3 regions of the Heliomicrobium sulfidophilum genome follow, and region 2 is predicted to be linked to each of the others. Evidence: riboswitches for the same ligand, from Rfam matches in the RefSeq annotation. Region 2 holds a riboswitch; each other region holds the start of a gene.

The links. A riboswitch is a leader RNA that binds a small molecule or an ion and turns the genes downstream of it on or off. The one in region 2 is predicted to bind cobalamin.
Region 1: it holds a riboswitch for cobalamin, as region 2 does, so the genes downstream of both, AC0CW1_RS09075 (energy-coupling factor ABC transporter permease) here and cbiD (cobalt-precorrin-5B (C(1))-methyltransferase CbiD) in region 2, are expected to answer to the same signal.
Region 3: it holds a riboswitch for cobalamin, as region 2 does, so the genes downstream of both, AC0CW1_RS14340 (AIR synthase related protein) here and cbiD (cobalt-precorrin-5B (C(1))-methyltransferase CbiD) in region 2, are expected to answer to the same signal.

What each region holds. Positions count from the first base shown of each region.
Region 1 covers NZ_JBVTZZ010000005.1:699,909-710,032, forward strand. The annotation lists gene AC0CW1_RS09045 (RluA family pseudouridine synthase) at 1-598, opposite strand, end outside; gene AC0CW1_RS09050 (YjfB family protein) at 925-1,107, opposite strand; gene glgP (alpha-glucan family phosphorylase) at 1,323-2,993, opposite strand; gene AC0CW1_RS09060 (hypothetical protein) at 3,182-3,358, opposite strand; gene AC0CW1_RS09065 (HD-GYP domain-containing protein) at 3,480-4,703, shown strand; gene speD (adenosylmethionine decarboxylase) at 4,793-5,164, opposite strand; cobalamin riboswitch at 5,458-5,639, shown strand; gene AC0CW1_RS09075 (energy-coupling factor ABC transporter permease) at 5,886-6,560, shown strand; gene AC0CW1_RS09080 (energy-coupling factor ABC transporter substrate-binding protein) at 6,557-6,892, shown strand; gene cbiQ (cobalt ECF transporter T component CbiQ) at 7,002-7,697, shown strand; gene AC0CW1_RS09090 (energy-coupling factor ABC transporter ATP-binding protein) at 7,751-8,617, shown strand; gene thiD (bifunctional hydroxymethylpyrimidine kinase/phosphomethylpyrimidine kinase) at 8,634-9,572, opposite strand; gene thiL (thiamine-phosphate kinase) at 9,645-10,124, opposite strand, start outside.
Region 2 covers NZ_JBVTZZ010000004.1:354,306-364,429, forward strand. The annotation lists gene AC0CW1_RS03295 (LL-diaminopimelate aminotransferase) at 1-727, shown strand, start outside; gene AC0CW1_RS03300 (hypothetical protein) at 829-1,104, shown strand; cobalamin riboswitch at 1,118-1,289, shown strand; gene cbiD (cobalt-precorrin-5B (C(1))-methyltransferase CbiD) at 1,382-2,680, shown strand; gene cbiE (precorrin-6y C5,15-methyltransferase (decarboxylating) subunit CbiE) at 2,593-3,858, shown strand; gene cobI (precorrin-2 C(20)-methyltransferase) at 3,859-4,575, shown strand; gene cobM (precorrin-4 C(11)-methyltransferase) at 4,572-5,339, shown strand; gene AC0CW1_RS03325 (cobalt-precorrin 5A hydrolase) at 5,336-6,595, shown strand; gene cobJ (precorrin-3B C(17)-methyltransferase) at 6,592-7,281, shown strand; gene cobK (precorrin-6A reductase) at 7,278-8,066, shown strand; gene AC0CW1_RS03340 (sirohydrochlorin chelatase) at 8,080-8,445, shown strand; gene AC0CW1_RS03345 (precorrin-8X methylmutase) at 8,445-9,065, shown strand; gene AC0CW1_RS03350 (HD domain-containing protein) at 9,161-9,766, opposite strand; gene cobU (bifunctional adenosylcobinamide kinase/adenosylcobinamide-phosphate guanylyltransferase) at 9,813-10,124, shown strand, end outside.
Region 3 covers NZ_JBVTZZ010000005.1:1,824,880-1,835,003, forward strand. The annotation lists gene AC0CW1_RS14325 (efflux RND transporter periplasmic adaptor subunit) at 1-232, opposite strand, end outside; gene AC0CW1_RS14330 (MarR family transcriptional regulator) at 396-818, shown strand; gene AC0CW1_RS14335 (stalk domain-containing protein) at 956-1,471, shown strand; cobalamin riboswitch at 1,541-1,716, shown strand; gene AC0CW1_RS14340 (AIR synthase related protein) at 1,827-2,579, shown strand; gene AC0CW1_RS14345 (ECF transporter S component) at 2,659-3,171, shown strand; gene AC0CW1_RS14350 (DMT family transporter) at 3,362-4,273, shown strand; gene AC0CW1_RS14355 (sensor histidine kinase) at 4,351-5,334, opposite strand; gene AC0CW1_RS14360 (response regulator transcription factor) at 5,421-6,128, opposite strand; gene AC0CW1_RS14365 (SiaB family protein kinase) at 6,422-6,970, shown strand; gene AC0CW1_RS14370 (DUF1987 domain-containing protein) at 6,985-7,380, shown strand; gene AC0CW1_RS14375 (SpoIIE family protein phosphatase) at 7,373-9,262, shown strand; gene AC0CW1_RS14380 (bifunctional diguanylate cyclase/phosphohydrolase) at 9,255-10,124, shown strand, end outside.

The DNA.
Region 1 (10,124 bases), on a different contig from region 2:
GCATATGGTGGTCCGGGTCGCGTCCGATCGGCCCGTTGATGATCCCCACTGGTTCTGCCGGCAGGCCGCGCAGGATGGCCAGGTAGCCACGCTGCAAGCTCCCGTCGCGGAGCTGCCGGTCCAGCGCCTGGTGGGCGAAGGCGTTTTTCGCGAAGACACAAATGCCTGTCGTGTCCTTGTCAAGCCGGTGCAGCGGCCGGACCCTCGCCTTGATCCCCCGCTCAGCGAAATAATGAGCCACGCCGTGGGCCAAGGTCGGCCGGAAGCGGGCCCGCTGTTCCGGCGGGTGCACCTCGATCCCCGCCGGCTTGTCGAGGATGAGCAGGTCCGCGTCTTCGAAGAGCACCTTCAGGTCCATGGCGACCGGCGCCAGGTTGCCTTCCTCCTCCTGGTGGACGCAGACCTCCAGCAGATCGCCCTCTTTCACCCGCCGGTCGAGATGGGCTCGCTTTCCATTGAGACGAAAACCATCGGTGCGGGTCAACACCTGCAAGCGACGCCGGGAAAAACCCAGGCAGAACTGCAGGACGCTGCCGATCCGCCGCCCTTCTTCCTCCGGCTTAATGCGATGAGCCAACCATTCCTTCGACACGGCCACGATCCTTTCCGCTTTACGCCTCTGCCTTCTTCCCGTCGATCTTCCCGATCATTTTTGCCGCATTCTCACCAAGCGGCGCACCATCCGCAGTCCTTCCTCAACATTCATCGCCTCGCCTTACAGGATAAGCTCTCCCTCCCACATCAGTTCCTATGCGCCTTCCACTCTGACGCTGCTGTCAAATCCTCCAGAAAGTGTATCATAATCTCTCACATAGGGAAACGGCAACTGCCCCTGCCTGAAAAGACAAAAAGCGCCTCTTATCCCGCAAGGGACAAAAAACGCTTTGGGCGACACTGCACCAGTAACCATAACCCCTTTTCGAGCTATGCTCTGACATCGATCCGCTGACCCAGATGGGGGGTGACGCTCTGCTCCATCATCCGAATATCGGCGGAACCTTGTTGTTTCGCCACATCCATCGCTTTTTTCAACACCAACATGTGGACAATGTCACCGTTCGACGCCGCATTGACGAGCGTCGGCGCAGGCAGTTGAGATATGTTCATGGCGCTTACCTCCGGTGTCTCCAGTGTCTCTGTTGTCTTCGCGGTGTTCCTCCATCGTTACGGCCTTGTCCTCTTACCTCAGTCTTTTCGATCCCAGTATATCCGTTTGCGCCGAATGACGCATGGGACCATCGTCGGATTAAACAACCGCGGAGAGACTGGAAGACCGGTTTCCCCGCGGTTACAGTTTTATGTAGACTTCAAAAAAACTTCCCTCAGATCGACTGGCTCAACAACTGCCGCTTGTTCGTCGTCACCGGCGTGTACATCAGGTCATAGTACTCGCGGCACATCCGGTGGGAGGAGAACTGCCAGCGCGACATGTCGATGCTGAGCATCATCATCTCCACCCAGTGCTTGCGGTTGTTGTTGTACATGGGCAGCACTTCCTGCAGCAGCACCCGGTAGAGAGAGTTCATATCCAACTCATCCTGCTCCTGCGGCGAAAGGTTCTCGCCGGGATGGAAATCGAGCAACCAGCCGTTGATGCCGTGCTGCACCCCTTCGCCGACCCAGCCGTCTTCGACGCTCAGGTTCAGCACGCCGTTCATGGCCGCCTTCATCCCAGACGTCCCCGAGGCCTCCTGAGGCTTGCGGGGGTTGTTCAGCCAGATGTCACAGCCGCGCACCATCAGCGTAGCGATGTCCATGTTGTAGTCTTCGATAAAGACCACATTGTCAGGGTAGCGCTTCTGGAATTCCACCAGCCGGGCGATGATCTCCTTGCCCATCATGTCGGCCGGGTGGGCTTTGGCCGAAAAGATGATCTGAATCTTGCCCGTCGCCAGGTAGGGATCGATAACCTCGGGATTGCGGAAGATCAGGTCTCCCCGCTTATAAGAGGCGGCCCGGCGGGCAAACCCGATCAGGAGGGTGTCCTCCCGCAGGTTCCCCAACCCTTTTTCCTTGACATACTGAATCAACTTGCGCTTATTGTCCATATGAATCGACCACAGGTCACCCCGCGTCTCAAAGGCCTGCTTGATCCGGGGATCCTGCCAGGTGCCCGGATGGACACCGTTGGTGATGGAAAAGATTAGCGGGATCGACTCCAGATGCCCCCACATGCGGTGGACCGTCCGGCCATGGAGCTTGGAAACGCCGTTGGCCATGTAGGAGAGGCGCAAACCGGCAACAGTCATGCTGAAGGGATCACCGCCCAGGTCGCGCATCTGGTTGTAGTTGAGGCCGTTGTAGGCGCCCATCCGCCCGAGCGTATCGTGGTCATGAACCTCATTGCCAGCAGCGACAGGCGTATGGGTCGTAAAGACGATCTCCTGGCGCGTGTTGTGCCAAGCCCGCTCGAAGGATTGCCCCTGGTTCATCTTCTCCCGGATCAGTTCCAACCCGGCAAAAACGGCGTGACCTTCATTAAAGTGATAGACATCGATGGGCAGGCCGAGGGCGCGCAGCGCCCGGATCCCGCCGATGCCCAAGATCATCTCAGCCGCAATGCGCTCCTGCCGCCCACCGCCATAGAGACGCTGGGTCATCCAGCCGTGGGGACTGCCGGGAAAACCGGCGTCCAGCAGGTAGAGGGGGACATTCCCCTGGTTGTCCAGGACCCAGACCTTGCAGATCACATCATGCTCCCAGATGCGGACCGACACGGTCACACCGGTATCCCGCAGATCGGGAAACTCGTAATCGCGGTACACGTCATAAGGCTGACCGTTGACGTCGACATGCTGCTCCGTATATCCCTGACGCCAGAGGATACCGACGGCCACCATCGGTCGTCCTAGTTCCTGGGCTGCCTTGATGTAATCCCCTGCTAGAATGCCCAAACCGCCTGAGTAGATAGGAATAGAAGCGCTCAAACCGTATTCCATGCAAAAGTAAGCGACATGAGGGAGTTCCGTGCCCGTAGGATAGGAAACGTTCAATTCCATTCACCTCTTCTCGCGCATTTGCCCACAATTCTATGATAACGGAACTGGCGTCCAGTGGCTACATTTTTCTGGATCCTTTTCAATCTCTTAAAAAAAGAGAGCCGACCATGCTGCCGACCCTGTCCGTTAACCATACCGCTGTCATGTTCAATTCCATCATCACTGCGTCATTGCCTTGTTGATTAGGCCACGCTGTCCTGAAGTTCGCGAACGCCTTCCTGTTCACAATAAGGACAGGTGCGGGTGCGTTCGATTTCGCCCAGCATATCTACAGCCAGTTCCGCCTGGGAACAGGCGGGAACGATCACGTTGCGCACGGTGCCACATTCAATGCATTCCGCCGTAAACCGTTTGATCACATTATCACCTCCTTCGCCGTCGCAGAAAAAACAAAAGCAACACGACTTTATCTTATGGTAAGATGAATGATAGATTCATGAAGGTCCCATAAAAAATCCGTAAACAATTGGAGGCAACCGGATGGCATCCTACACCCCCGTCGACCTTCCCCGGCTGCTCGGTGCCCTCGCCATGGCCTTGGACTTCACCGCCCATGGCCTCTCCCGCCACCACCGCCGGGTTGCCTACTTGGCAGTTACCCTCGGACGGGAGATGGCGCTTCCGGTCAAAACACTGAAGACCCTTTATTGCGCAGCAAGCATCCACGATATCGGCGCCGTCACCTTTGCCCAGAAGACCGACCTCTCCCGCTTTGAGATCCAATCCCCCAAGAGCCATTGCGAACTGGGGCGTCGGATGCTGGCGAGTTCGCCTCAGTTAAAAGAAGTGGCCATCATCATCGAACATCACCATGACCATTGGAACGAGCCCAACCGAGACGAGTCTGACATTGATCCTACATTACTGCTGTTGGGCGACTTGATCCATCTGGCCGACCGCATCGAAGTCCTCCTGACGCCAGAGCATGTCCTCACCCAGCGCCGCAAGGTCATGGATGCCATCGACGGCCTGTTCGGAACCGTCTTCCGACCCGAGTTATCCCCTGCCCTGGCCGAACTGGCTGGGAAAGAGAGTTTTTGGCTCGACCTGGACTCCCCATTCATCGACGAACTGACCCGGCAGGCCGTCGGCTCTGACGAACACACCATCCAACTCCCCTACTGCGAGTTGAAAGGCCTGGCGTCCATCTTCGCCCGCATCATCGACAGCAAGAGCCGCTTCACCCTCCGCCACTCGCGGCTTGTGTCGGCGTCAGCCACATACCTGAGCAAACTGGCCGGCTTCTCTCCCGCTGATATGGCCCGCCTGGAGGTGGCTGGCCTCCTTCACGACATCGGCAAACTGAGCATCCCTGAAGAGATTCTGGAAAAGCCGACCCACCTGACACCGGAGGAGTACCTGATCATCAAACAGCACACCTATCACAGCTACCACATTCTGAATCAGGTTCCCGGCTTTTCGGAAATCGCCCAGTGGGCCGCCTACCACCATGAGCGCCTTGACGGCCGCGGCTACCCCTTTCATATCCCAGGCGAGCAACTCAGCGCCGGCAGCCGGATCGTGGCCGTGGCCGATATCTTCTCCGCCCTCGTGGAAGACCGTCCTTACCGGAAAGGCCTCCCCCAGGAAAAAGTCGAGTCGATCCTGCGCAAGATGGTCCAGGAAAAGGCAATTGACGGGGATCTGGCCGAACTGCTCTGCAGCCATTACGAAGAGTTTGAAGAGTTGAAGCGGACCATGTAACGCCACTGGAAAAGATTGTTTTTTTTAGAACGAATGCAGCCCATTAGAAAAAGCCTGGCGAGAACCAGGCTTTTTTTCATGGGCCGTCGTTATTTCAGGACCTCAATCGGTCCGTCGCCGCGCTTGAGCAGCTTTACCGACGTCTTCTTGGGAACCAGCACCTTGATCATGTGGTTGATGGCCACTTCCGGATCCACCGTCTCCCCGCAGGTGTAGCAGTCGAGGGCGGCGAAGCCCTTCTCGGGATAGGTGTGAATGGAGATGTGGCTCTCAGACAACAGGACCAAGACCGTCGCGCCTTGCGGCTCAAACTGCTGCTTCTGGGACGAGAGAACGGTCGCGCCGGCCGCCTTGGCGGCTTCAATCATCTGTTCCTCCAGGAACCGGGCGTCGTTCAATTTTTTAAAGTCAACGCCCCAAGTGTCAATGGTGACATGTCGTCCGAAAGTGGAGTAATCCATCATTTCGGCCCCCTTCCCAGCAAATTGGATGCCGGGACCTACGTGATTCATCCGGGGGTGGGTCTGACCCGCCCTAACAGGGACGTCGGTCTGTTGAAGCAATCCAAACCCGATTTGGATGAATCCTGGTTCCCACAATGTGTTTATTAATATCATAAATGACGGGCCAGATCAATACTTTTTTTCAAGAGGATTTTATTGCCTGAACCTTGCGACACCCTTGCCCCGCGCGCCCTGACGTGATACGATTGCATATAGATAGTGCTTTCCATAGCTATCTGAAAAATCGAACACAGGTTGACCTTGTTGCAGGCGCCGCCTAGCGGCTGAAAAGGGAATGAGGTGCAAAGCCTCAGCAGCCCCCGCTACTGTAAGGGAAGACGACCCGCCACAGATCCACTGGACTTCGGTCTGGGAAGGAGGCGGGAGCGGATGATGCCCGAGCCAGGAGACCTGCCCGCAGCAAACGAAAGACCCACTTCGGGAGGAAGGGAGGGCTTTATTTTGTTGCCTATGGGGAAATCTCCACCCGGCTCGGACAATCTACCGTCTTATCGAAGGCGATGAAGCAGCTCTAAGGATCGTGCGAACATATGATTGTTGTTTTTATCACTATCTAATCCCCGGCACGGCATCGCCGCTAGTACGGCACGATGAAAAAAGCTGGCCTTTAGATTAGGAAAGCACGAAACCACCCCTACGCAAAAAGGAGTGTCTGCGAATGCATATCATGGAGGGCTATCTGCCCCTTAGCCATGCCGCCGCCTGGACCGCCGCCTCGGCGCCCTTCGTCGTCCACGGCGTGCGCGCCATCGAAAAAACCGTCCGGACCAATCCGGAAGCCAAAATGCTCCTCGGCGTCGCTGGCGCCTTCTCCTTCGTGCTGTCGGCCTTGAAGCTACCCTCGGTCACCGGCAGCTCCTCCCACCCGACCGGAACCGGTCTGGGCGCCGTCCTCTTCGGCCCCACCGTGATGACGGTGCTCGGCTCGATTGTGTTGCTCTTCCAAGCCCTGCTGCTCGCCCACGGCGGGATCACCACCCTGGGCGCGAACGTCTTCTCCATGGGCATCGTGGGCCCCTTCGCCGCCTACGGCGTCTACCGGTTAGGCCAGCGCCTTAACCTTTCCTCTAATCTCTCCATCTTCGCCGCCGCCGCCTTCGGCGATCTGGCCACCTATGTCACCACCACGTTGCAACTCGCCTTGGCTTTCCCCGATACAGCTACCGGAATCATGGGCTCCATCGTCAAATTCGGCTCCGTCTTCCTTATCACGCAAGTCCCCTTGGCCCTGGCAGAGGGACTGTTGACCGTCGTCATCTTCAACGCCCTCTCCAAATACTCCACTGCCGAGTTGTCGGCGCTGAAGATTTTCTCGAAAGAGGTGAAAGCATGAACGGGCTTCGGAACAAGCTTGTCCTGATCACAGCAGCTCTTTTTCTGACGGGTGTTCCCTTGATCATGCATTTTACCGGCGATTTTGCTGGCGCTGATGATCAGGCAGGAGAAATGGTCCAAACGATCGCTCCCGATTACGAACCCTGGTTCGAGTCCCTCTGGGAACCCAGTGAAGAGGCCGAACCGCTTCTCTTCGGCCTGCAAGCCGCCGCCGGCGCCAGCTTCATCGCCTACTACTTCGCGCGCCGCCGCAACAACAGTGGTTCTAACGTCCACACAGGTTCAGGGATGGGCGCCGGCATGGGGCGCAAACCTCTCGGCGACGCCTGACGCACTAAATCATGAGCGCGCCGGCGAACAGCAGACACCGGATAGGCGAACTGACGATGATGGAACGCTGATATCGACTTACCGAAACTTGTTAAACGGGGTCACACATATGCTCTTCACGATCGATCAGTGGGCTTGGGCCAATAAGCTGCGAGACAAATCACCGGCATGGAAAGGACTTGCCGCCCTCACCGGGTTGCTTGTCAGCCTGATAGCGCCCACGCCCTGCCTATCCGGAGCGATCACGGTGCTCTCCGGCGCACTGCTCGTCCTCTTGGCTCGCATCCCCTTATCGGTCTTCCTGAAACTGATGACGGTGCCGGGTCTCTTCCTACTCACCGGCTGCGCGACTGTAGCGCTGTCACCCTCCCCCCTTGACCCCGTGGCCCAGGTAACCATCGGCCCCTACTCCCCTGGAATATCGGCTGCCGGTCTGCAACAGGCCGGCATCCTCTTCTTTCGTTCCCTCGGCGCCACCGCCAGCCTCTATTTTCTGGTGCTCACCACGCCAATGGTCGATGTGATCGAACTGGCGACCCGCATACGGGCGCCCAAGATTGTGACAGAACTGATGCTTCTCATCTATCGCTTCATTTTCGTGCTCATGGAGACAACCCAGGCCATCCTGATCGCCCAGGCGTCGCGCCTCGGCTACGCCACCAAAGCCAACAGCCTTCGCTCCCTCGGCATCTTGGCCGCCAACCTCTTCATCCGTTCCCTCATCCGTTCCAAGGAACTCTACATCGCTCTGTCGGCCCGAGGGTATGAAGAGGAGCTTCGCGTGCTACCGCGCAGCCGGGATTGATCTTTTTGGCCGAATCAACGCCGCACTCCCTGAAAAAGAGGATGGTTTACATCGTGACTGCCCTGTTGGAAACAGAACAAGTGGAATACAGCTACCCCGACGGCAACTGCGGCCTTCGGGGTATTGATCTTTCCCTCCCGGCGGGACGCAAGATCGCCGTCGTCGGCGCCAACGGCGCCGGGAAGTCAACCCTTTTCCTTCATCTCAACGGCGCTTTGAAGCCGCACCGCGGTGTCGTCCGTTTCCAGGGCCGGCCCATCGATTACTCCCGCCGGGGCTTGCGCGAACTGCGCAGCCAAGTGGGCCTCGTCTTTCAGGACCCTGACGCCCAACTGTTCTCCGCTTCCGTCGAACAGGACATCTCCTTCGGTCCCCTCAACATGGGCCTTCCCGAGGCAGAGGTGCGCCGCCGCGTCGACGAGGCCCTGCGGGCCACAGGGATCACCGAACTGCGCCACCGACCGGTCCACGCCCTCAGCTACGGCCAAAAAAAGCGGGTCTGTATCGCCGGCGTCGCGGCCATGCGCCCCAGCGTGATCATCCTCGACGAACCGCTGGCCTGGCTCGACCCTGCCGGCGCCAGAAGCATCCTCGAACTGCTGGAACAGTTGAACCGGGAGGGCGCCACCATCGTCATGTCCCTGCACCAGATGGACATTGTGGCCCGCTGGTCAGACGAAGTCGTCCTGCTGGATCAGGGACAGCGGCTCTTCCAGGGCGCGCCCCGGGAACTCTTCGCCCGGCGGGATCTCTTGAAGCAGGCCGGCCTGGAACTTCCTTGGCCTACGGAGATGTATCAGGCCTTGGTCGATCGGGCCATACTCCCCACCTCGAATGCTCCGAAAGGGTCGGATATCCCGCTAGATCGGGAAAGCCTGCTCCAGTCGATCGAGCAGGCCTGGAAGGAACGGGATCATTAAGTCCGGAGGATCGCCTCTATCGTATTGATGACGACAAAGTAGGCGATCCAGAAGTTTTTTCCCATAGGTTTTGGCAAACTACGCCTCGCCCCTGCCCAACATAAGCCGGATTGGCGATTCCCTGGCGCAACCATGCAACCGCCCTTTCTGCCGCTGCCGGGACAGGCAGTCCCCGGGCAAGGCAGGCAGCTACCGCTGACGCAAGGGAACAGCCAGTGCCGTGAAGGTCGGCGCCCGGCACCCGTCGTCCCCACAACCAGCGCCGTTCCTCCCGGCTGATCAGCAGATCGGCAATCCGGTCGTTCTCCAGATCCGCCTCGGGCAGATGACCACTCTTCAGAAGCACCCACTGTACGCCGAATTGGAGAAGTCTTTCCGCCGCGCCGATCATGTCGTCATGGTCTCGAATGGTCACCCCGGACAGCGCCTCTGCTTCCGGCACATTCGGGGTCAGCACGGTGGTGACAGGCAGTAATTCCTCCCGAAAAGCCTCCAACCCGCCTCCCGCCAATAGGTTCACGCCGGTGCCCGAACTAAGGACCGGATCGACGACAAGCATAGGATAAGAAGCTGTGGCCGAAAATGCCGGGGCAGGCGAAAGGGATGGCAGAACGGGCGGAATCTGCTCTCCTGACATTTGGTGCTCCTGGACATACTCGCCCCAGAGCCGACCCAGCCCGCTGATCACGCCGGGCTGTTGTAACATGCCCGTCTTTACCACAGTCGGACGCAGATCCCATAGCACATCGCGGACCTGCTCTAGCACCCATTCGGCAGGCAACGGAAAAAGGCCGAGCACACCGGCGCTTGTCTGCCGCGTCAGCGCCGTGATCGCGGCGCCGCCGTAGACGCCGAACTGGGTCAGTACTTTGAGGTCTGCCTGGATGCCGGCGCCTCCGCTCGGATCCGACCCGGCGATCGTCAATACCTTGGGCAATGTCATGGTCGTTCCCATTCCTAAACCCCAAATCTTTCGGTTAACGCTCCTGTGCCGCTTGCGCGCCATCAAAGGAGCGAACTGCCGACATTATAAAAAATGATTGTATCCCTTGGCCGCCAAAGGGACCCTTTTGCCGCCCTCTTCATCAGGATAGAGAGCCATCACCCCGTCCGAGGCTTCGGTCAGTTGTCCGATCACGGTGACTTCGGTTCCCGTCACTTTGCGAACACCTTCGATCAGCCCGGGAACCTGTTCCGCCGTCGCCGTGAAGAGCAATTCGTAGTCCTCACCGCCCGTAAGCGCCCAGACCAGGGGATCCCGCCCAGTCCGCTCAGCCAGCCGGCGCGCCGCCGGGCTGAGCGGCAAGGCCGCCACATCAATCTGGGCGCCGCAGCCTGAGTGCCGGCATAAGTGGTGAACCTCGCTACTCACCCCATCACTGATGTCCATCATCGCCGTCACCCCGCCATGGTCGACGAGGGCCATCGCCTCCGCGACACGGGGCGTGGGATCGAGGTGCCGCGTCAGGAGGCTCTGACGGTCCGCTGCACTTAGTTCCATCCCGTT
Region 2 (10,124 bases):
GAACTACCTGCCGGACCTGGATAGCATCCCGGAAGACATTCTTCGCCGGGCCAAGCTGATGATTCTGAATTACCCCAGCAACCCGGCGGCGGCCACGGCGGAGTTGGACTTTTTTACCCGCGTCGTCGAATTTGCCCGCCGCAACCGTATCATCGTCCTCCATGATATCGCCTATTCGGAACTGGCCTATGACGGCTACCGCCCGACAAGTTTCCTGCAAGCGCCAGGGGCGAAAGAGGTAGGCATCGAATTTCACTCTGTCTCTAAGTCCTACAACCTGGCCGGATGCCGCTTGGGCATGGCCGTCGGCAACGGCGAAGTCCTTGCTGTTCTGGCCAACCTGAAATCGAATATCGACTACGGCGTCTTCAAGGCGGTCCAATGGGCGGCTGTGGCGGCCTTGCGGGGGCCTCAGGAGATTGTCGAGGAAAATGCCAGGGCCTATCAGCGCCGACGTGATGTGCTCGTCGACGGCTTGGCCCGCATCGGCTGGCAGATGGATAAGCCGAAGGCCTCCATGTTTGTCTGGGCCCCGGTGCCTAAAAGGTTTGCCTCCTCCTACGCTTTCGCCGAGGAATTGCTGCGTGAAACGGGTGTCCTCGTCGTCCCGGGCAATGCTTTTGGCGAGCGGGGCGAAGGTTATGTGCGCATTGCCCTGGTTGTTTCTGAGGCGCGATTAGGTGAGGCCGTCGAAAGGATCGCCAGGCGGTATCGTTTCGAAGATTGATCGAAGTCTGTCTTGATGGTTGATCGAAGTCTCTCTTGTGGGATAGTTCGCCTGCCTTTGACATAAAATGGTGATAAGACACAGGCAGGAGGGCGGGACCCATGGGAGAAGGTATTCGCGAATCGCTGGAAGCGCTAAAGGATGAAGTGGACTACCTGCGCTCACGGCTGAATCAATTAAGACTCAGTCGCCGTGTGTTGATGGCCTTGTTGGAGACGGTGGACAGTGAACGGCGGGACGCCATCGCTCGCCTGGAGGCGGAAAATCGCCGCCTGCGCCGTTTGCGGCGAGGCGATGTCGAAAAAATCTCCCTGATCCGCAGTGACGACAGAAAAGTTCTTTGGATTTGCAGGAATGATTCAAAAGACGGCGAATAATTTTATGTATCACATTACGCATATTCGGGGCAGGCGTCACGTATGACGCAGGGAAGTCGGTGTGAATCCGACGCGGTGCCGCCACTGTGATGGGGAGGGCGCTTCTATAGCCACCGGGGAACCGGGAAGGCGAAGCGTGCCGATGAGCCTAAGCCAGGAGACCTGACTGCCCCCACCGCAAGAACCCGCGCGCTACGGGGGAGGTGACCGGACCGGGGAATGGTCATTTAATTCCTCAGGTTTTCATTTGTGTCAAATCCCACACCTTGCTGAGGGGGTGGGTTTTTTTTATGGGCGGGGAGAGTGGGAACAACTGCGAAAAGGCTATACGACGGGCTCCTGCGCCGCCGCTGCGGCCAAGGCGGCGACAGGGCTGATCTATGGAACCCTTGCCGAAGCATCCGATGATAGGACTGAGCTTCCCGCTGTTTCGAAGGGGAATGTATTTAATATGTTCCGCAAGGTGGATCGCTCCTTGCGAGCCGATCCATCTCAAGCGGATGAAACTTTCCTGCCCGATGACGAATTGCTGATGGTGGAGATCCCCTTGCCTCAAGGCGACCGGCTGATAGTCCGGGCAGAGCGGATCGACGACCATGAACCCTCAGTCATCGAGACTGGAAAAGTCACCTGCCAGGTGATCAAGGACGGCGGCGACGACCCTGACGCGACCCATGGCATGGCGATCCGTGTAACTGCATGGCCTGCCCCGGAAGGGATTCACATCGACGGGGGACTGGGTGTCGGACGGGTGACCAAACCGGGTTTGGCCGTTCCGGTGGGGGAAGCGGCCATCAACCCGACGCCGCGCGCCATGATCACCGACGCTGTCAAAGAAGCGCTTCCACCTGGCAAAGGGGTTCGCCTCATCGTCTGGGCGCCGGAAGGGGAGCGGGTTGGGCCATCCACATTGAACCCCCGCTTGGGCGTCGTCGGCGGCATCTCCATCTTGGGGACGACAGGCATCGTCAATCCCATGTCCGAAGAGGCCTTCAAACACAGCCTGGAACCGCAGATCGATGTGGCCTTGGCGGCCGGACACCGGACCCTTTTTCTGACGCCCGGCCATATGGGCCGGCGCGGTTTGGAGCAGCGGGGGGCGCCCGCTGACGCTATTGTGCTGATGAGCAACTTCGTCGGCCATATGCTGGACACCTGCGCCAAGAAGGGCGTTCAGGAGGTTCTCCTCTGGGGTCATGTGGGGAAGCTGGTCAAGGTGGCTGGCGGCATCTTTCACACCCACAGCCATGTCGCCGACGGGCGCAGAGAGATCATTGCCGCCCATGCAGCTCTCTGCGGATTGCCCTTGGAAATTGTCCGAGCGCTGTTGGAGGCCAACACGGCCGAAGCGACGGTGGAACTGCTCAAAGGGGCCCGACGTCTGGACTTGTTTCACCACCTGGCTGACGTGTCCGCCGAAAAAGCGGCACAACGCTTTGGAAGAACCGTTTCCGTCATATTCACCGATTTGAAGGGAGAACCGCTAGGGTGGAGTCGCCATGCAACGCTTCCGGGACTAGACCGGGATTTCCGGTCACCGTCGTCGGCATCGGTCCCGGCACAGAAGAATATTTGACACCGGCGGCGCTGCAAGCGGTCGAGGAAGCCGAATTGCTCGTCGGAGGTCCTCGGGCGCTGGCGCTCTTCGCCAGGTATGACAAACCTGGCAGGATCATCGACCGCCATCTCGATGATCTGATCGATTACATCGCGGCGGAACGTCTGTCCCGGCGCGTCGCTGTTCTCGTATCGGGCGATCCCGGCTATTACAGCCTCTTGCCTCGTCTGGTCCGTTCCCTTGGGGCCGACACGCTTAGGGTCATCCCGGGTCTGAGTTCCTTGCAGATGGCTTTCGCACGCCTCAAACTGCCCTGGCAGGAGGCTGCCTGGAAGAGCATGCATGGTCGACCTATGGGGGATGCCCTTGCTGCCCTGACCCATGCAGGGTGGGTTGCCTTCCTGACCGATCCGGACCATTCGCCCGAAGCGATCGCTGCTTACCTTGACGCACAAGGGGAGGGGGAACGGCGCGCCTTCGTGACGCGCAACCTCGGTTATAAAAATGAATCGGTTGAGGCTGGCACTGTACATACAATTGCACTCGCGAAAACAGGTGCATATCGACCGTCTCTTTTGATCGTACAGGGCGGCGTTGAGGCCAAATCGAACAGCAAACCGCCTGCCATCGGTTTGCCTGATGATGCCTTCGTCCGCGGCCAGGTCCCCATGACTAAGTCGGACATCCGGGCGCTCACGCTGGTCCGTGCCCAGGTCGGGCCAGGGGATATCGTCTGGGATGTGGGCGCCGGCACCGGTTCGATCAGCGTGGAAGCAGCCTTGCAGTCCCGAGGTGGAAAGGTTTTCGCCGTGGAGCGGGGCCAGGCCGGCTGCGATCTGATCGAAGCCAACGGCCGCAAGCATGGCGTGGACAATCTCGTTGCCGTGTTGGGCGAGGCGCCGGAGGCGCTGGCCGATCTGCCGGCGCCCGACGCGGTGATCGTCGGCGGCTCCGGCGGAAAACTGCCGGAGATCCTGGAGACCCTTTGGCGCCGCCTGAAGGCGGGCGGCCGGCTGGTCCTCAACGCCGTCACTGTCGAAACGGTCTTTACCGCTACCCAATGGCTGCGGGAAAAGGGGATCCCTTTTCAGGCCAGTCAGATCCAGGTGAACCGGTTGGAGCCGGCCGGTTCCGTTCACCTGTGGAAAAGTCAGAATCCTGTCACCATCATCTGGACCCGAAAGGAGAGTGGCTGAATGTTGGGCCGATTTTACGGCATCGGCGTCGGGCCGGGCGATCCGTCGCTCTTGACGCGGCGGGCCGTCGCCCTGTTGGAGACGACGCCGGTGATCTTTACGCCCCGTGGCAAGGGGGGCGGCGAGGGTGTGGCGCTGACCATCATCCGGGACATCCTGCCCGAGACCGCAGAGGTGGCGTCGCTGCACCTGCCCATGACCCAGGATGACCGCCTCCTCCGGGATGCCTGGAAGGAAGCGGCGCAACAGATTTACCAGGTGCTCGCTGCCGGGAAGGATGCGGCCTTCGTCACCATCGGCGACTGCCTGCTCTTTTCCACCTATGGCTACCTGTTAAAAGCGCTCCGGGAGATTGAACCGGCTGTATCTGTCGAGAGCGTCCCCGGCGTCACCTCTTTTTCCGCCAGCGCTTCCCGGCTCAACCTCCCTCTCGCCGAGGGAGAGGAGCCCTTGGTCGTCGTACCGGCTTTGCGTGACCCTGAGGAACTGCGTCCCTTGTTGCGGCAGTTTCCCAACCTTGTGCTGATGAAGGTGGCCTCCCGCTTCGATGAGATCTATCGGGTGTTGCAAGAGGAGGGGCGGGCCGAATCGGCTGCCTTTGTGGCCCGCTGCGGAACGCCGGAGGAGCGGATCGTCTGTGACCTGGCTTCCCTGGTCGAGCAAAAGCTCGATTATCTCAGTCTGTTGATTGTCAAAGAAAAGGGGATGTCGATTTGATCAGTTTTATCGGAGCGGGACCGGGCGATCCTGATTTGATCACCGTCAAGGGGCAGAAGCGCCTTGCTGAGGCCGATGTGGTCATCTACGCCGGAACGCTCGTCAATCCGGACGTCCTTTACGTCTGCCGCCCTGACGCAGAGATCCATAACAGCGCCTCGATGACTCTGGAGGCGGTGCTGGATGTCATGAAGCGGTCCGTGGCCGAGGGAAAAAAAGTGGCCCGGGTGCATACGGGCGATCCGAGCATCTACGGCGCCATTCGGGAACAGATGGACACCCTCGACGAACTGGGCATCCCCTATGAGGTCATCCCCGGCGTCAGTTCCTTCTTGGCTGCCGCGGCGAGCCTGCGCAAGGAGTTTACCCTCCCCGACGTCTCCCAGACGGTGATCATCACTCGCCTGGCTGGACGGACACCGGTGCCAGAGAAGGAGTCCCTGGCCGGACTGGCCCAACATAAAGCTTCCCTCTGCATCTTTCTCAGCACCCACCTTCTCGATCAGGTGACAGCCGAATTGATCGCCGGCGGCTATCCCGAAGACACGCCAGCCGCCGTCGTCTACAAAGCCTCCTGGCCTGATGAAAAGGCTGTCCAGGGAACCTTGCGGGATATCGCCTGCAAGGTGGCCGATGCCGGGATCTCCCGCACGGCCATGATCATGGTGGGCCAGTTCCTCGAAGGGCCGTACCAGCGTTCCCTCCTCTATCATCCCGAGTTTACTCACGGATACCGGGAGGCGGAACGGGGGAGCGGCGAGTGAACGTGCTGGCGCTGACGCCGGGCGGGAGCGCCCTGGCCCGGCGCATCGGCAAGGTTTTTCCGGAGGCGCGGCTGTGGTTGCCTGCCGACGGGACCATCATGGATGAACCTGTTGAGGCTGCAATCTCTTACTGGCACCTCCCCTTGCGGGACACCTTCGGACAGATCTTCTCCGAGGGAAAGCCGATTCTTTTCATCGGCGCCCTCGGCATCCTTGTCCGCCTGCTGGCGCCGCGGATTGCCGACAAGCGCACCGACCCCCCGGTGATTGCCCTCGATGAAAGGGGCTGCTTTGCGATCAGCGTCCTTGCTGGCCACTGGGGCGGGGCGAACGAACTGGCGGAAGAGGTGGGCCGGCGCACCGGCGCTGTGCCGGTGATCACCACTGCCACTGATGTGGCCGGATTGCCAGCTATCGATACCTTCGCCCGCCGCTGGGGCGCCCGCATCGAACCATGGACATCTGTGAAGAAAATCGCCTCGGCCCAACTGCGCGGCGACACCATCGAGTGGCTGGCGGATGAACGGTTCTTGCCGGTGTTGACGTCTTTAGAAGCGGCTTTTCCCTGGCAACCCCTGCGGGCGCCGGAAGCTTCGGGGGTCCTCCCCTCGAAGGGGACAATCCTTGATGAAGCAAATCCGGAAGCAACAAATCCGGAAGCAGCAAATAGGGAATCGGCAACTCTGGAAGCAAAAACTCCTGAAGCAGAAACTCCCAAAGAGGAAACTCCCGAATCAGTAACCCAGGAAGCAGCTAACCGACAAGAAGGTCCACAGCGGGTTTTATTATCCGCTCACTGGGAGGAACCGGTTGCCGATCTCCGGCTCTTTCCTCGTTGTCTTGTCGCCGGAATCGGCTGTCGCCGCGGGGTTTCCCTGGAACAGGTGGTGCAAGCCCTCCGGGAAGCCTGCGAGGCAGCCGGTGTCCATCCCCGTTGCCTCGCCGCTATCGCCAGCGCCTGGGTGAAAGCCGATGAACCGGCCCTCATCGCCCTGGCGAAAGAATATGAAGCGCCCTTCCGCACTTTTTCCGCCGAAGAAATCCAAGCCTACTGCGCCAGCCACAGGGAGATCGGCGGTTCCCGATTTGTGGCCGATGCGATTGGAGTGAAAGCCGTATGCGAACCGACTGCACTGTTGATACATCCGCAAGCGCGTCTCCTGTTGAAGAAAAAGGTTGTCGGCCCAGTGACAGTGGCACTGGCCGAGGTTCCCTGGCCGTCATCGGACTGGGACCAGGCAACCGGGACCAGATGACGGGACGGGCGCTGCAAGCCATCGCCCAGGCCGACGTGATCGTCGGATACATCACCTATGTGAAATTGATTGAAGACCTGATCGAGGGAAAAAACGTGCAGGCCTCCGGCATGCGCAAGGAGATCGACCGGGCGCTCCTGGCCGTCGATCTGGCCCTGGAGGGCAAAGCCGTTGTCGTCGTTTCCAGCGGCGACCCTGGCGTCTACGGCATGGCCGGCGTGGTCCTGGAAGCGGTGCAACAGCGGGAAGCCCAGGGAAAAGTCACCATTGAGGTGATGCCCGGCGTCACGTCGGCTACCGCCGCCGCCGCCGTCCTAGGCGCGCCGTTGATGCACGACTTCGCCGTCATCTCCCTGAGCGACCTGCTCACCCCCTGGGAACTTATCCGGCGGCGCGTTGAGAACGCCGCTGCCGGCGACTTCATCATCACCCTCTACAACCCGAAGAGCACGAAGCGGGTCCACCAAATCGAAGAGGTGCGGGAACTGCTGCTCCAGCACCGCCCGCCCGTGACGCCTGTGGGCATCGTCCGCAACGCCCGGCGGGAGGGGGAGGAACGGGTTTTGACTACCCTGGGCGAGTTTTTGGAACATCCCATCGACATGTTCACCGTCCTGGTCATCGGCAACTCTCAGACTTATATCCGAGACGGCTGGATGATCACGCCGAGGGGATACCGCTGGTGATCTGGGTTGTCGCCGGAACGCAGGACGCCCGCCAGTTGATCGAAGCGATTTGGAAAGCCGGATTGCCGGTCATTGCCAGCGTAGTCAGTGAGTATGGCGCCCACCTTCTTCAGGAGGCTTTTTCCGAGACAGTACTGGTCCATCAGGGGGCCTTGGACCTTCCGGCGATGGCCGCTTTCGTCAAGGAAAAAAAGATCGTTGCTGTCATCGACGCCACCCATCCCTTCGCCCGCGCCGTGTCGGAGAATCTGATCCAGATGGCGGCGGGGGAGGACATCGCCTATCTCCGCTATGAACGGCCTTCCGTGGGCATTGACGAACACCGTGACATCATCACGGTGAGGAGTTGGCAGGAGGCGCTAGAAGCGCTTGATGCGGCTGCAGAAGGGGAGACGGTGTTCCTGGCCACCGGCAGCCGGGCGCTCCCGCAAGTGGTGCCTCAACTGTTGCAAAAAAAGCTCCGTCCCATCGCCCGTGTCCTGCCTGATTTGGATTCGCTGCGGCAATGCCTGGAGTTGGGACTTAAGCCGGACCAAATCATCGCCATGCAGGGCCCCTTCAGCGAGGAAATGAACCGGGCCATGTTCGTTCAGACAAAGACACGCTGGCTTGTCACTAAGGAGAGCGGCGCTGTCGGAGGCGCCGACGCCAAGCTCCGCGCCGCTGCTGAATTGGGGCTGAAGACGATCCTCCTCTGCCGGCCCGTCCTGCCCTATCCCCAAGCGACGAGCGATCTTCCGGAAGCCCTGGCTTGGGCCAAAGGGTGGCTGGAGCTGAAGAAATAAGGAGTGTGTAACGATGAAAACAGGGATTTTGATGATCGCCCACGGTAGCCGCCTTCAAGAGGCCAACAACCATGCGGTGAACATCGGCCGCATGGTCCAGGAAAAACACGAGATCGAACCCCTGGTTGTCTGTTTTATGGAACTGGCCAAACCGAGCATGGCCGAAGGGCTGGCTCAACTGGTCGAAGCAGGCGTCGATGATGTCAAGGTGATCCCGCTCTTTTTGTACAACGGCGTTCATATTCAAAAGGACATCCCGGAAGAGTTGGAAGAACTGCAAAAGCGCTACCCGAACATCCAGGTGACGGTGGGACGTCCGCTGGGCGCCGATGAGCGCATCGCCCAGTTGATTTATGAACGAATCCAGGAGGTCAGTTAATGGACTACATCACCGATCCCCGCGCTATTGAGACAAAAAGCATGGAGATCATTGACGAATTGATTGGGCCGTTGCCTGTTTCGGAAGAGGAGCGTAAGGTGATCAAGCGCGTCGTCCATACGACAGGCGACCCGGAGTTTACCAAGCTGGTCAAATGGAGCACTGGCGCCGTTTCCATCGGCATCGCCGCCCTGGCCCGGGGAGCGTCGGTCTTCACCGATGTGAACATGGTCCGTGTGGGCGTCAATAACCGACTCCTCTCCGACAAGGGGGGCGATTCCGTCTGCGCCATCAACGACCCCCGTGTCGTCGCCGAGGCGCAACGGACCGGCAAGACGCGGGCCATGACCGCCTTCGACATACTGGCGCCGGAAATGAACGGCGCCGTCATCGCCATCGGCAACGCGCCGACGGCCCTTTTCCACCTGCTGTCTCTGGTGAAAGCTGGCCAATGCCGTCCGGCGCTGGTCGTCGGCACACCGGTGGGCTTCGTCGGCGCCGCCGAATCGAAGGAAGCCTTGACCGAGGCCGATATTCCCTATATTACAGTGACAGGAAACAAAGGCGGCAGCACTATCGCCGCCGCCATCGTCAATGCCATGTTGTTGCAGATGCCTTAGCTGTTTGTGACAGATCTCCTAACTTTATGTTCTAGACGCCGACTTGCCTAAAAAGCGTGAAGGCTGATTTCATAGCCTAACTGGCTGTATCCCGGCTAACAGCGGTTATCAGCCTCTTGTAGCAGCGACAAAAGCTTGTCCGTCTTCCCTTGGTCCGCTTCCGCAACGCCGGCAGGACCGTTCCCCGCAGGGGAATGGTGATGACGCCGGATCAGTTGCACCAAATCAGGCGCCCAGCGTCGACGCTCCGCTTCCTCCGCGCCGAGAGAGGCATGGCAGGCGAGGACGGTCAGCGGCTTCCCCAACAACGTTCCCAGCAGCGGCCAGCCATCAAAACCAGCGCCATCCTCCCGCCTAGCCTGTGCGCCGACGAGGACGTAGAGGATGCGGTGGGCCAAGCCGATTCCTGCGTTGCGCTTGCCCATGTCATGGAGCAGGGCGGCTTTCAACAGCAAGCGCTCTTCCTCGGCAGATAGCCCGTTGGACTCGTCACTCCGGGTGGCCGCGAGACGGCAGAGATGGGCCACGTTGAGGGCATGGCGGCGGTCGGCGGGGGCCATGGTAAAGAAAACGGACTGTTCCTCTGGCGTGAGGAAGGCGTCGACCCAAGCCAGTTCCTCCTCAGAGAAACGCGGTCGCCAGGCCTGAAGGACCTGTCGGCAACGGTATCTGATTCTGGGAATCATTTTGGTGGTGATCATGTCTGTATTCATGCAATCAGTATATCACGAAGAGGCGTTGACATTGATGCATATTCAGTCTGGAGAATTGGTGCTGGTCACCGGTGGCGCCCGGAGCGGAAAAAGCGTTTGGGCGGAACAACTGGCTGCTGAGGCGGCGGGCGCAACGCCGGAGCAGGTGGTCTACGTGGCTACGGCCGGTGTCTTCGACGAGGAGATGCGCCGCCGCGTGGACACGCACCGGCAGCGCCGCCCCGCCGCCTGGCAGACTGTCGAAGAACCGCTCGATCTGGCGCGGGTGCTCGACGAATGGGATGAGGCGGGGCGGGTGCTCCTCATCGACTGTCTGACATTATGGACGACGAACCTGCTGCTGCCC
Region 3 (10,124 bases), on a different contig from region 2:
CGTTGATGCGTGCCACCTTGCCCTGTCCCTTCGGGACCAGCTTCAATTCCTCTTTCGCCGCTAGAGCGCCGCTAAAGGTCAGCACGTTCGACAGGTCGGCCCGTTCCGCCTTGGCGACGGTCACCGCCTGGGTTGTCGCTTCCTGGGCTGACGGCTCAGGCGTTTTACCGCAGCCTGTCCCCGCAGCCAGCAGGGTGACGGCGAGCAGGCCGACGCCGATTTGTTTCTTCACCGAAAATCCTCCTCTGCCAAATGCAAATGATGCTTTCATTGACAGCCGGTCTCAACCAGCCTAATATTTATCTTAGATGCTAAAATGTTTAGCGACTAAGACGTTATCATCGTAAGGGAGAGGACAAGAACTGTCAAGGGAAGAAGCGGTTAAGGAACAACAGTTGAACGCGATCAAGGACCTGTTGGAGGTCTTTTTCTACAATGTGAAATGCGCCGTCCAAGATATCGGCCCGGAGCGCAACCTGGGAGAGGGGCAGATCTTTCTTTTGTATATATTATGGAAGTCGGGGACTTGCAAAGCGACCGATATCGCCGACCAGATCGGCATCACCTCCGGCGCCGTCACCGGCATGATGGACAAACTGGCCGGTATGGGCTTGATTACGCGAGAGCGGTCGGATAAGGACCGGCGCGTCGTCATGGTCTCGCTGACCGATCAGGGTTCGCAGACGATCCAGGCGATCCAGGAGGCCCGCTTTGAACGGTTGAAGGGGCAACTGAGGGAACTCTCCAGCGCAGATCTGGCGCAGGTGGTCGGAGGGTTCGAGAAGATGAACAGTGTACTGAAGCCCGTTGGACGATGACGCGCAACATCCATCGAGGAAGAAGCGGGAGCAGAAGTCGGGCTGATTGCAGAATGTGCTAGGCTTAAAGTATATTTCGTGGTAATATTAACCAAGGGAGCTTTGGTTTTTATCACGAAAACAAAGGAGCAGAGCACATGAAAAAAAGATTGGCCATCCTGCTGACAGCCACACTTCTGATCCTGTTGGGACTTCAGTCGAGCGCCTGGGGAAACGCCATGGTGCGCATTTTCGTCAATGACCGAGACATCACCGACAGTCTCAGTGGGGCACCGTTAGTCATGGAAGATCGTATCTATGTTCCGGTGGGGTCGCTGGCAGAATCGTTGGGAGCGATCGCCCGATGGGATGAGGCGAGCAACGCCGTCTTCATCCATTCTGTAACAGATGTGAATACACAAATCGTTCGCATCGGGAAACAGCTTTTTGACGGCAAGGGCGCATGCATTGCCTGCCATAAATTCGGGACGGAAGGCAGCCTGGAGATTGGCCCCAACCTGGGAAGCATCGGATCGAAGTACGATCAAGAGAAAATCTATCGTATCTTAAGTAACCCCGTTCAAGAGAATCTCCAAGCGACGATGCCGGCGGCCGTAACGCTGTCAGATATCGAAAAGAGGATCATGGCCGAATACCTTTCGACTAGAAAGTAGGTTAGCGCGAAAGAAACCGGGGGCGCGCCGATTGAAACGATAGAGATTGTCCCTTATAATACAATCAAAGTTCAGTGCGATGTTTCAGGTGCCCCTCCGGGGGAGAATAGGGAATCGGGTGAAAGTCCCGGACGGTCCCGCCACTGTAACGAGGAGCCCTGCGCAGGATGCCACTGGGAAAACCGGGAAGGCGCGCAGTGGCGATGATTCGGAGTCAGGAGACCTGCCTGTAACATTACCGTTCATGAATGATGGCAAAGTTCATGGTTTCTTTGTTGTTGCCTCGGCAACAGCGAAGAAGCTGTGAACTTTTTCTTTTCTCCGGAGGAATCTTAATCGTAAGAAGCGCAAGGAGGTGAAATCCTTGGGTTACCAGGGGCGTGATGTGGAAGTCGTCTTCCTGGCGAAGGAGCAGTGCCTCGTGGTCGCCTGCGACTCCTGCGGCGCCATCGGCGGCAAGGAACTCGATGTTGTCCAGGTCCCGCCTTACATCGTCGGGATCTTTACCACCCGCGTGGCCCTGATGGAGGTGCTCGCCATCGGCGCAGAACCGGTGGCGCTGACAGTCGCCATCGCCAACGAGCCCTATCCGACGAGCGGAGAGGTGATTGCAGGCGTCCGCGACGAACTGGCGGCCATTGGAAAGCGTGACCTGCCCATGGTCATCAGCACCGAAAAAAACATACCCACCCGGCAGACCGGTGTCGGGATCACCGTCGTGGGCGCCGTCGAAAAAGCAGGGTTGCGTGTGGGCGCTTCCCGGCCTGGCGATAAAGTGTACTGCTTGGGCTGGCCCAAGGTGGGGGCTGAGGTAGTGACGGAGGACGGGAAGGCGATCGCCCGGGCCGGACATGTGCGGGCGCTGCTGACTCAGCCCGGTGTCCGAGAAGTCGTCCCTGTCGGCTCAAGAGGGATCCGGGTAGAGGCGGAAAACCTGGCTGCAAACGCCGGTTGCCGGATCCGCGACTGGCAGATGGATACCGGCTTGGATCTTGACAAGTCGGCGGGTCCGTCAACTTGCCTGGTCTTTACCGCCGAGAGGGAGCCCCTGACGGTCGCCGGAGCGCCCATTCATTATCTTGGCAAATTGGCGGAGAGAGGCGGATGATGGGTGCCACTGAGGACGACGGCAGGATTGCCAGCATTTGTTCAGGTTCTTCAACAAAAATGGAAAGAAGGTCTGTCTCATGAGCAACATGCAGATGCATTATAATGAAACGCATGCGTCCTGGAAAAGCGTCCGTGGAATCGCTTTGATGGGCGTACTCATCGCCTTGAGCGCCGTCGGGGCGATGATCAAAATCCCCAGCCCGGTCGGTACGATCGGGCTCGATTCCTTTCCCGGGTTTTTCGCCGCCCTGGCCCTCGGCGCCACGGGAGGGATGATCGTCATCACTCTCGGTCACCTGCTCACCGCCATGGTGGTCGGCTTTCCCCTGACTCTGCCCATCCATCTCTTCATCGCGGTGCAGATGGCCTTGTGGGCTTATGTCTTTTATGTGATGAATGATCGCTTTGGCTTGACGGCGGCCTTCGTCGTCGGCGTATTTCTCAACGGTGTTGTCTCGTCATTGACCATGCTGCTTATGGGCGGCTGGGGCGCTGTGGCGGCTGTCATGCCGTTCCTGGTTACCGGTTCTGCCGTTAACGTGGGCTTAGCTGCAGTCGCCTACCGAGGGGCGAAGGGAAGGTTCATGTAACGACGGAGGATCCTCCTTACGAATCAATCATATCTTCAACGCCAACATTAACCGCAGTTGTCAAGGACTGCGGTCTTTTCTTTTCCTGCAAGAACTTCGCCCGATTACCGTGATTGTGGTATGATAAAATCATACAAAAAGAATGAAGCAACGTGGCAATCCATAATAGGAAGGCAGTGCAGTCGAACCATTGAATCCGTTTTATAAGCTGATCTTGACGCCGCTCATCTGGGCCACGAATTTCGTCATGGGGCGCCTCCTCGTCGTCGCCATCCCGGCCTTCGCCTTATCGAGCATCCGCTTCACCATCGCCGCGCTGATCATGCTGCCCCTGGCGCTTCGCACATACCCTGCCCGGAAGATCTCCCGGCGTTCCTGGGGCTGGATCGGCTTGATGGCGGTGGCCGGGGTATGCCTCTTCAACACGGTCCTCTATCTCGGTTTGCGCTACACCACATCGGTAAACGCCACATTGATCAATTCGCTGAGCCCGATGGTGACGGCCATGCTCGTCTTTCTCATCGATCGGGAGAAGATTCAGCGCAATCAGGCTGCCGGTATCATCTTGTCGGTGGTAGGCATCGCTGTCGTAGCGGCCCATGGTTCGTGGGAACAGTTGGCTCAACTGTCCTTTAATCCCGGCGACCTGCTTGTCTTGTTGGCGACGGCGCTCTGGGCGCTGTACACCATCGCCGGACGCAAGGTGGCCCAAGAGGTCCCTGTGCTGGCTGCGACGGGCTACTCCTTCGCCATCGGCGCACTCCTCTTGCTGCCCATGGGCCTGCTCGATTGGAACCTTTCCGCCGCCACCCGTCAGCCGGCGGCACCCTGGATGTGGGGGGCTGCCGTATACTTGGGACTTTTCGCGTCAGTCATCGCCTTCTACTGGTGGAACCAGGCGGTGCAAGCCTACGGCGCTACCGTGTCGTCCCTCTTTCAGAATCTAATCACCGTCTACGCCGCCGGCATTGCTTATTGGGGATTGCAGGAACCCCTTTATGGCTACCACTGGCTCGGCGGGGCGCTGGTGTTCGGGGGCGCTTTGCTGGCCTCGGGCATCTTTCAAAGGAAAGAGCCGATGAAAAGGGTCATGTCCCCATAAAGGGCGAATGAAAAAATGAAAAACCGCCTCCGGGGAAAGACCTTGGGAGGCTGCTTCTATTGTCTTCTTTTTATCTGTCATTCAGGAGTCGTCGCAGTAACCGGCAATGTGAAATAAAAAAGGCTCCCCATGCCAGGCTGGCTTTGCACGCCGATCTGCCCGCCATGGGCGATCACGATCTGCTTGGCGATGGCGAGGCCGAGGCCGGCCCCTTCTGCCTGACGCGAACGGTCGGCCCGATAAAAGCGGTCAAAGAGATAGGGAAGGGCCGATTCGTCGATGCCGGGGCCGTTATCGACGACACTGATCTTCAACGCCGACGCGGCAGGTGTCTCCCCTGAAGCATCGCCTCCGCCCTGGTTTTCACAGCAAAAGCGCAGGCTGATCGTCCCGCCGGGAGGCGTGTATTTGAGCGCATTGGAGATCAGGTTGTTCATCACCTGTTCGATGCGCATCGTATCCACCGTTATCGTGAATTTACCCTCTGCGGCGCAAGGCAGGTCCAGGGTGGATTCAAAATGGCACCCTCGTTGCCGGATATCGGCGCCGTATTTGCGAATCAAATCGTCGGCCAACGGGCGGAGCATAACCGGCTTCCTGTCGAAGCTCGGCTGACCGAACTCCAGCTTCGACAGGTCGAAGAGGTCCTCCACCAATTGGTTGACCAGCAGCACCTTTTCGTAGATCATCGTCAGATTCTCCCGGTCAGGCGCCACGATCCCATCCAGCATGGCCCGCAGATACCCCTGGATCGCCGTCATCGGGGTGCCCAGTTCGTGGGAGATATCGGAGACGAGGCGGCGACGGGACTGCTCCAACCGGTGCAATGTCGCATTGGCCTCGTTGATCTCATACTCCCGTTCCTTGAGCAATCGCCCTTGGATGTCGCTGATCTTGAATATCTTTGCCGACACCTTCAACAGTTTTTCATATTCGGAAGCCAGGTTGGCAAAGGTTTGTCTCGCATCCGGATCGCTAAAGCGGTCGCCGTTCTCCTTTGACCGCTCCAGAACGAGTCTTTCCCTTCCGAATAATGTGTTGCCGTCTCCATCTTTCAGCAACGAGGATAGCTCCTTTCCGCAGCGGCAGAGGGCGCCAAAGCAGAGGTTTACCACGAAAGGCCCAGGCCTTTTGGCAGTGCTGACATCTACGCGTTGAATTTATAACCGAAACCGCGGATGTTCTGAATGCGCTCTGGCGACGAAGGGGAGCTTTTGAGCTTTTTGCGGATGTTGCTCACATGGGTCATGACCGTCCGGTAGTCGCCCACATCCTCGTACCCCCAGATCCTCGTGTACAGTTCCTGGGCCGAAAAGACCTGGTTGGGGTGTTGGGCGAGGAAGAAGAGGAGTTGTAATTCCTTGGCCGCCAGCGAAACAAGCTGCCCGCCGATGGAGACGCGGTAATTGGCCAGGTCAATCTCCAGGTCATCAAAAACGAGTGTGCGGACCGGCGACGGTTCTTCGACAGGGGGGACGCGCCGGAAGATGGGCGCCCTGCGGAGCTTCGCCTCCACCCTTGCCACCAGCACGTTGGGGTCGAAGGGCTTCGTGATATAGTCGTCGCCACCCAGTTTCAAACCCTGGATGATGTTCTCGGCTTCCTTCATACAACTCATGAACAGGATCGGCACGTTGGAGCAGTCGCGGATCTCCTGACAGACCTGATAACCATCCATATCGGGCAGCAGGATATCCAGCAGGATCAGGTCAGGTTGCTCTGACTCGAAGAGGCGAAGCGCATCAGAACCTCTCTCTGCCGCAAAGATGCGGTACCCGTTTTTTTCGAGGTAGAGAACCAACAATTGCCGGATCTTCACATCGTCTTCTACGATCAGGATCTTCTTCCCCTGCATCCCATCCCCTCCCTGCGTATTCTTTTTCTTCTAAGATTCGACATGATTCGTCTGCATCCTTTTCTTGCGACGAGCGCATCCTTGCTTGAAGCGAGTACTGCTGAAGATGCCCGGCCCCTACCGACTTTACATAGGCTTAAGGTACTTCAGCGACGATTTTAAAGCAAGGTTTGGCGGCTCATTTTATAATGAACGTAATACCAGCATCGACGAAAAGCAGATCCCACCTTGGTTTCACTACATACGATTTGATGATAAGATGGAAGTAAATCCGCGCCAAAGGAGGCAGCGATATGAACGGCAACCGTATGATAGAACTGCAGCAGGCGCTTCACAGCGAAAACGTGTTGATCAGCTTTTCTGGGCGTTTCACCCAAGGGATCATTGAGGAACTGGGCGAAGCGGTGAAAAACTACCTGGAGATTGAAAACCGCCCCAAAAATGATATCTTCAACATCTTCGCCGTCTTTATTGAACAGACGCAGAACATCAAAAACTACATCACTGTCAAAGAAGGCGCAGACGCTCATGAGCGTGTGGCCAACTCGGGGATTGTGATCATCGGAAAACGGAGCGGCGGCAACTACGTCAGTTCCGGCAACCTGATTGAAAAGAAGGACGCGCCAGCGCTGGCGCAGCGTATCGAGCGTTTGATCGCCCTTAATAAGGTCGAACTGAAAAAAGTCTACAAGGAAGAGATGAAAAAAGAAGTGCCTTCCGGCAGCTTGGGCGCCGGCCTTGGTCTCATCGATATCGCCCGCAAGGCAAGTGCTCCCTTGGAATACTCGATCATCAGCATTGATGAGCGATTTGCTTTCTTTACGTTGACCGCCATCATATAGGGAGTGTATATGCCATGGATAAGCTCTTTATCGCTGGATCGAAAGGAACGCCGGAGGTTGATTTCGACCCGCAGCAACATACGATGAAACTTTCCGGCCAGTCCTACCCGGAAAACGCATTTAAGTTTTATGAACCAGTGTTGCGATGGGTCGACGGGTACCTCGACCAATTGACGGCGGAGGTCAACGTGGTCATCGATTTTAGTTTCCCCTATATCAATACGAGCAGCTCCAAGTGTGTCATGATGCTCCTGGAGAAACTGGACGAAGCTTATCAAAAGGGCAAGCGTTTGTCCCTGAACTGGTATTATGACGAGGACAACGAGAGCGAACTGGAGTGCGCCGAAGAATTCAAGGAAGACGTGTCCATGCCCTTCGCGCTCATCCCCCGCGAGCGTAGGGATGAATAATCAGGAGCGAGAACAGAACGTGCTCTTTGACCGGGGCGCGATGAAAGTCATTTTTCTGGCGACGGCCATGATCATCCTGGCCGTCCTGCTGACCGGCGCCATCGGTTACACCATTACCAAAACGGGCGTCATCGAGAAACTGAAAACGAAGGACCTCCACTACATCGCTAGGTCGATGGCGGCCCGCCTCGACGGCAGGCTGGAGCGCGCTACAGAAACATCGCGTCTGCTCGCTGGCGATCCCACGGTCGCAGAGTGGGTGGCGGAGGGGGAACGCGACGGGGCGCTCGGTGAAAAGGCGCGACGAAAGCTGATCGATATCGCCAGCGATTATGGCTACGTGAATACCTTTATCGTCAGTGCCCGGTCAGGCAACTACTGGAGCGAAGAGGGAAAGATCCTGCAGACGTTGGATCCCCAGGACCCTTATGACCAGTGGTTCTACGAGTTTCTGGCGTCCAAGACGCCGCTCCAGGTCCATCTCGACTACAACAAGGCCCGTGAGAATACGTACATCTTTGTCAACGCCCGCATCGGTAGCGCCGAAGAGGCTTACGGCGTGGCCGGCGTCGGTCTTAGCCTGCAGGACCTGGCGGAAGAATTCCGGCAATACCGCTTCAGCGCCGGGAGCCGTCTCTGGCTCGTTGATGAAAAGGGCGCGATCCACCTTTCCGACAACCTTGAGGCCAACGGGAAAAACCTTACCGATTATCTGCCCGAAGCCGTTACCGCTCAGGTGGTGCAAGGCGCCGCCGATAAGACTGGATCGAGCGTCTTGGAATACGACGACGGCGCTGGAAATACGATGGATCTGATCAGCCAGCCGATCCGCTCTACGGGCTGGAAACTTGTCTTTCGGATTCCCCGCGCCGAGAGCCTCTCGGTGCTCAACTCGATCCTGGTCAACACGACCTTGACGGGCCTCTTTTCGGTCGCCCTGATCTGTTTCGTCTTCTACGTCGTCTCTCAGCGCATCGCCAACCCCTACCGGCGCTCCCTGGAACTAAACGAAGAACTGGAACGGATCGTGGCGGAGCGGACCCAAGAACTGTCGGAAAAGAACCGGAACATCCTGGACAGCATCGACTACGCCAAGCGGATCCAGGAGGCCCTCTTGCCTGCGCCTGCCGAGTTGACTGAGTTTTTTGCCGGACACTTTCTGCTCTGGCGGCCCCGGGACATCGTGGGCGGAGACTTCTGCTGGTTCCGGCGCGCCGGCGATGACACCTTCATGATCGCCGTCGGCGACTGCACCGGCCACGGCGTCCCCGGCGCTTTGATGACGATGGCCGTCAACACCATGTTGAACCATATTACGAGTGACAGTGACGACGCTCAAGGTGATGATCCTGCCGGGATCCTGCGGCGCTTGCACCAGGGGGTCCGGGAGACGATCCAGAGAAAAGCCGATGGGGAGACCCGTTTTGATGGACTGGACATCGGACTTTGCTGTGTCAAGGGACGGCAGGTCCTTTTCGCCGGCGCCGGCATGGATCTCTACATGAACGGGAGCGTGAACGATTCGGTGACGGTGTTCAAGGGTGGGAGAAAGAGCGTCGGCCACCCCCGCTTCGACACAGGCGATGGACTGGAAAACCAGGTCATCCAGGTCGCAGAGGGCGATTGTCTTTACCTGACGACGGATGGGTATCTCGATCAGAACGGCGGAACGAATGACTACCCCTTTGGAAAACGGCGTTTTGAAAGACTGCTCGCCTCTCTTGCCGGTCTCTCCCTTGCGACCCAACAGGAGCGCATCTCCGACGCCCTTTCCGATTATATGGGAAAAGAAGCTCAGCGGGATGACATTACGGTGCTCGGCTTTACACTGAGGGACCAGCAGGTTCCTTTCGCCGATGGGGGTGAAGGAGGCAATGGCTAAAGAGGAACTGGGCGGTTTTTTGTTTGAACAGGAGAAACGGGTGCTCGAGGCCGCCCTTGGCGAGTTCGATGACCCGAGCCATGGCGACAACCCCCTGTTACCCAAATACAAGGCCCTTGTCCAGAGTTATCAAAAGTTGCTGAAGGAGACCCAAAAAGCCTTTCTGATCAGCGATATCCAAGGGACGATTTTAAAAGAGCGGGAAGAGAAGATCCGGACGCTGCTCGATAACTCCAACCAAGGTTTTCTGACCTTCTGCCGCGATCTGATCGTCCAAAAGGAGTATAGCGCCGAATGTGTTCGCATTTTTGGGGGGAAGAAGATCGCCCGCTCCCCTGTGCTCGACCTGTTGACGACTCCCGGATCGGAGGAAAGAGCCCGCTTCGAGACCCTCTTTCAGGCGATTTTTGCTGCGGAAGATGAAGAGAGTCAAAATCGGCTGGTCCAGCAGGTTCCCTCAGGGCTGCGCATCGGCGGACGGCATATTCAGATGCAGGTCAAACCGATGCTCAATTCGCTGGGGCGACGGGATGACGATGATGCGATCCTGCTCATCCTGACAGATTTAACAGAGAAAAAGGAAGCCGACGCGCGGCTGGCTTTTCTAAACACCCATGACAAATTGACGGGATTGTACAACCGCAATTATGCCGAGCGCCTGCTCCCGTCCTTGATGGCGGCGTCGGAATTCCCCTTCAGTGTCATCGTGGCCGACTTGAACGGGTTGAAACTGACCAACGATGTCTTCGGTCATGAGACGGGTGACCGGCTGATCGCCAACGCCGCCGCGATCCTCTTTGACTGCTGCTGCGAAGGGGGGATGGCGGTCCGCTGGGGCGGTGATGAGTTCCTTGTCCTTCTG